One region of the Planococcus sp. APC 3900 genome, then DNA from elsewhere that is predicted to be linked to it. Evidence: riboswitches for the same ligand, from Rfam matches in the RefSeq annotation. Region 1 holds a riboswitch; the other holds the start of a gene.
The links. A riboswitch is a leader RNA that binds a small molecule or an ion and turns the genes downstream of it on or off. The one in region 1 is predicted to bind S-adenosylmethionine.

Region 1 (2,394 bases):
CCGGTATGAAGGTCTCCGTGAAGCAGCGCTTCCGCTTCAGTCAAGAAACTCTTCTTCAATTTCGCCACTTCCAGCTGCAGTTTGCGGTCGTTCCAAATCGCTTCTGCTGCTGCCTGCAGCTGTGGTTCGTAATCATTGGTGTCAACATCAAAAAATGGATCGGTAAAAATCAGGTCTTCTGTGATTTTGCATAGTTCCGGATTGGAAAACTCAGCAGCCAAGCGTTTTTTCTCAAAAGGATGCAGCCCATAATCAGAAGTGTGGAACAAAGTCTGTGCCAGGTATTCGCCGATATCCTGTGACAGCCTTGGAAATTGCCGGCCGTTGATCAAGCCTTCCCGCGCAATTTCGAGATGCGATAAATCTTCCATCACCGTTATAGCCAATGCTTCGTCCGTTGCATGGACGGCCGGCACCAAAGACGGCACAAACTCGCCGTGCTTCTTCAGAACATTGGCTTCGATCGTCGCACGCTTCAATGTCAGCGGCCAACTTTCGCCGATGACTTTGGCATATGGCAAAGCCTGCTTGATGATCAGCCTCTTGCCTGTGGCTGCCTCTTCAATTTGAAAAACATAATTTAAATTGCCGTCGCCGATTTCCCGGCACGTCAATTGAGCTTTATGATCAAATGCTTGAATAGTTTTCGCCAATTCGATGGCAGCTTCTTCGGTTAATGATTTATAGGTGGTTGGAGCCGTAAGTGTCATGGTCAATCTCCCTTTCTCTGCAATATAAAAAGCCTCTTTCCAAAAGAAAGAGGCCAGAATAAGAGATCCCATGCCTCTTATCTTTCAGAAAATAAATTTCTGATGGAATTAGCACCGTGCCTTACAGGATATTCATCCTGGCGCCAAAGCGCCCCGTCTCACAACGGTATTACGGTCGGTTGCTGGGCGTCATCGGGCCAAAATCCCTCTGCCAGCTCTTGATAAGAGTACTGCTTGTCGTGCTATTAAGTTCTGAAATGAATCCTATCACGATTCAGAATTGACTGTCAATCACATTTTTTAAATAAAAACAATTTTGCAACAATGCTGTTGACAGATTTCGGTGCGCATGAAATAATCAGAATTACTTTACTCTATTAAAGCAGTTCTATCATTTCGAACGATCATTTCTTTTTACGCTGAGATTCTATAAGTAGGACCAGCCCAAAAAACTTACCCAATTTCATATCTTTCTTATTCAGAGCAGGTGGAGGGACAAGCCCTACGATACCCGGCAACCGGTCCAATAGTGGACACGGTGCTAATTCTTGCAGCCAGAACCGATGGCTGAGAAATAAGAAGTTGTTAAAGCCCTTAACCTCTTCTTATTTGAAGAGGTTTTTTATTTTTTAAAATTGCATGGGAGTGTTGAATACATGAGCATCTTGACTGCTACTTATCAATTATACGGAAAGCCTGGTTCTTTTGAGAAAAAGGCGGAAGGCATCGCTTTGGGTCTGACGATCGGCTCCTGGACCGATTTGCCGCTCCTCGAACAGGAGCAGCTGAAACACCATAAAGGAAACGTCGTTTCCGTTAAGGAATTTGAAGAAATCAACCATCCATTGAAACCCGAACTGGTCAAAGCGGAAGTTGCTGTCGCTTATCCGTCCGCCAATTTCTCTGCTGACCTTCCGGCCATCTTGACCACGGTTTTCGGAAAATTGTCATTGGACGGAGAAGTGAAGTTAGTGGATTTGGATTTCAGCCACGACTTGCTCAGCCATTTTCCCGGCCCACGCTTCGGCATTGAAGAAATCCGCAACACACTTGGCGTAGCCGGACGACCGCTTCTGATGAGCATATTCAAAGGCGTCATCGGCCGCGATCTGGATTTTCTGTCTGCTCAATTGCGTGAACAGGCATTGGGTGGTGTGGACTTGGTCAAAGACGATGAAATTTTATTCGACAATCCACTGACTCCATTTGAAAAACGAATCACCACTGGCAAAGACGTACTGACAAGCGTTTATGAAGAAACAGGCCATCGTACACTTTATGCGGTGAACTTGTCAGGGCGAACTTCCGAACTGAGAGGAAAAGCACGAAAAGCACGTGAACTTGGAGCGGATGCTTTACTGTTCAATGTTCATGCGTATGGGCTCGATGTACTGCAGGAACTGGCTGAAGATGATGAAATTGCTTTGCCGCTCATGGCACATCCGGCTTTCAGCGGCGCTTTCACTTCTTCCGCTTTCTATGGTCTCGCTACACCGCTCGCACTCGGGAAATTGATCCGCTATGCAGGAGCTGACTTCTCCCTGTTTCCTTCTCCTTACGGCAGTGTTGCGTTGGAGAAAACAGCGGCCCTTGCGCTCGGCAAAGAACTGACGATAGACAGCCCTCTGAAGCGCAGCTTCCCCGTTCCATCTGCAGGCATCCACCCTGGTCTTGTGCCATTGCT
Region 2 (2,394 bases), on a different contig from region 1:
CCTTATGAAGAGCGGAAAAACTGGCAGCGTTTTTGGCTGGTGGATCCACTCGACGGCACGAAGGAATTCATCAAACGCAATGGTGAGTTCACCGTCAACATCGCTTTAATAGAAGAGAACTATCCGGTTTTGGGTGTGATTTACGTGCCGGCCATGGATGTTTTCTACTACGGTGAAGAAAACAGCGGCGCATTTAAATTGGAAGCTGCTTCAGCTGGAAAGTTTGAAAAAGCCGATGAATTATTCGAGGGAAGCATTCTGTTGACTGCAAAAAAAGCTTTAGACCGGACTCGAATCGTAACAAGCCGTTCGCATATGTCCGCTGAAACACAGGAATTCATCGATCGGATAAACGACGATAGCCAACCAATCGAACAGATATCGGCAGGCAGTTCACTGAAGTTTTGTCTGGTAGCAGAAGGGGGAGCGGATTATTACCCCCGCTTTGCGCCGACTATGGAATGGGATACGGCAGCCGGCCAGGCGATTGTCGAAGCAGCTGGCGGAGTTGTGCAGAGCGTTAAAGACCAAACCCGCTTTTCCTACAACAAAGAAAGCCTGAAGAATGGCTGGTTTTTGGCAAGAATCTAAAAAGCTTAAGGCTAGTGAATGAAGAAAATGGAAACTCTTTATTGCAGAAAGTAAATAAATGATATTTTCAGAGTTTTATTGACAGTTATCTTTTATTGCTATAGTATTTAGAGAAATTATTAAAACCAAGTAATCTTATAAGGTATTTCTTATCGTGAGAGGTGGAGGGACTGGCCCTTTGAAGCCTCGGCAACAAGTTCTGGTTTTTGACCGGATACACTGTGCCAATTCCAGCAGGTTCCATTGGGATCTGGAAGATAAGAAGACAGGCCCCGCAAACTGCGAATTGGTACCCTCTCTTCTTGTTCCATTGGAAGAGGGGGGTTTTTTATTTTAGTGGTACGGAGGAATATCCAACCAACGGGACTGCTTACTGAAAATCTTTAATTCAATATATAGAAGTTTAAAGGAGGAAGTTAGGATGAGCCACGCTGTTTCGTACGAGCAATTTACTGGAGATCCATTTAAAGATTTGGCACCGACCGATCTCTTGAAAGGGGCTGCTGATATTCTGCAATGGGCCTATGAATCCTATGGAGAGAATATTGTCTATGCTTGCAGCTTTGGGGCAGAAGGCATGGTGCTGATTGATTTGATCTCCAAGGTGAAAAGCGATGCCGAAGTGGTGTTTCTCGATACCGACGTCCACTTCAACCAAACTTATGAACTGATTGAACGCGTTAAGAAGCGCTACCCGAAATTGAATATCCGGATGAAAAAGCCGGAATTGACGTTAGAAGAGCAAGCCAGCCAGTTCGGTGATGAACTATGGAACAGCCAGCCGGATAAATGCTGTGATATCCGCAAGGTCAAGCCGTTGGAACAAACACTTTCGGGTGCACAGGCTTGGATTTCAGGCCTTAGAAGAGAGCAGTCAGCCAGCCGCAGCAAGACGGATTTCATCAACAAGGACAACCGGTTCAAGTCGGTTAAAGTTTGTCCGCTGATTCATTGGACATGGGACGATGTTTGGCAGTATATCCAATTGAATGGCCTGGAATACAACATTCTGCATGACGAAGGTTATCCGAGCATCGGCTGCAAGCATTGCTCTTTTGCAGTGACGACTGATGGAGACAGCCGCGACGGCAGATGGAAAGGCTTTGCGAAAACTGAATGTGGCCTGCATACATAATTAGGCCGGCAATAGAGTAAATTACCGATCAGAAAATGGCATAATCATCGTTTCTCTGGTTGAAAAAAGGAGTCTAGGAAGCTTATGAAAAAAGTCTATTTAGTGGGTGCAGGTCCAGGCGACCTTGATTTGATTACAGTGAAAGGGTTGAAAGCCATTCAGAAGGCTGATGTCATCCTTTATGATCGCTTAATAAACCAGGAATTGCTGGACGAAGCGAAAGAACATGCCCAATTGATTTATTGCGGCAAAAAACCCGATAACCATTCCTTGAAGCAAGAAGAAATCAACGAGCTGCTTTGCCGGTTCGCATTGCAGGGGAAAATCGTGACACGTTTAAAAGGAGGCGATCCTTTCGTCTTCGGCAGAGGCGGAGAAGAAGCAGAGGCATTGGTGGACCACAATATCCCGTTTGAAATTGTTCCAGGTATCACAGCGGGCATTGCAGCGCCGGCTTACGCCGGAATTCCGGTCACTCACCGTGATTACAGTTCTTCCGTAGCCTTTATTTCAGGAGTCAGCAAAGTGGGCGTCGACCAGGATGAATACTGGGAACATGTCGTCAAAAGCATGGATACGTTGTGCATCTACATGGGTGTCAGCAAGCTTCCTGAAATCTGTGGCCGCTTAATGCGCCACGGATTAAAACCGACGACACCGATCGCCTT

Region 2: linked by a shared signal. The riboswitch ahead of QMA04_RS09250 (phosphoadenylyl-sulfate reductase) and the one ahead of mtnW (2,3-diketo-5-methylthiopentyl-1-phosphate enolase) in region 1 are both predicted to bind S-adenosylmethionine.

The regions. Positions count from the first base shown of each region.
Region 1 covers NZ_JASDCT010000001.1:142,977-145,370, reverse strand. Annotated here, with positions in the region: gene mtnK (S-methyl-5-thioribose kinase) at 1-710, opposite strand, end outside; SAM riboswitch class I at 785-938, opposite strand; SAM riboswitch class I at 1,182-1,291, shown strand; gene mtnW (2,3-diketo-5-methylthiopentyl-1-phosphate enolase) at 1,367-2,394, shown strand, end outside.
Region 2 covers NZ_JASDCT010000004.1:28,386-30,779, forward strand. Annotated here, with positions in the region: gene cysQ (3'(2'),5'-bisphosphate nucleotidase CysQ) at 1-591, shown strand, start outside; SAM riboswitch class I at 738-855, shown strand; gene QMA04_RS09250 (phosphoadenylyl-sulfate reductase) at 1,013-1,726, shown strand; gene cobA (uroporphyrinogen-III C-methyltransferase) at 1,811-2,394, shown strand, end outside.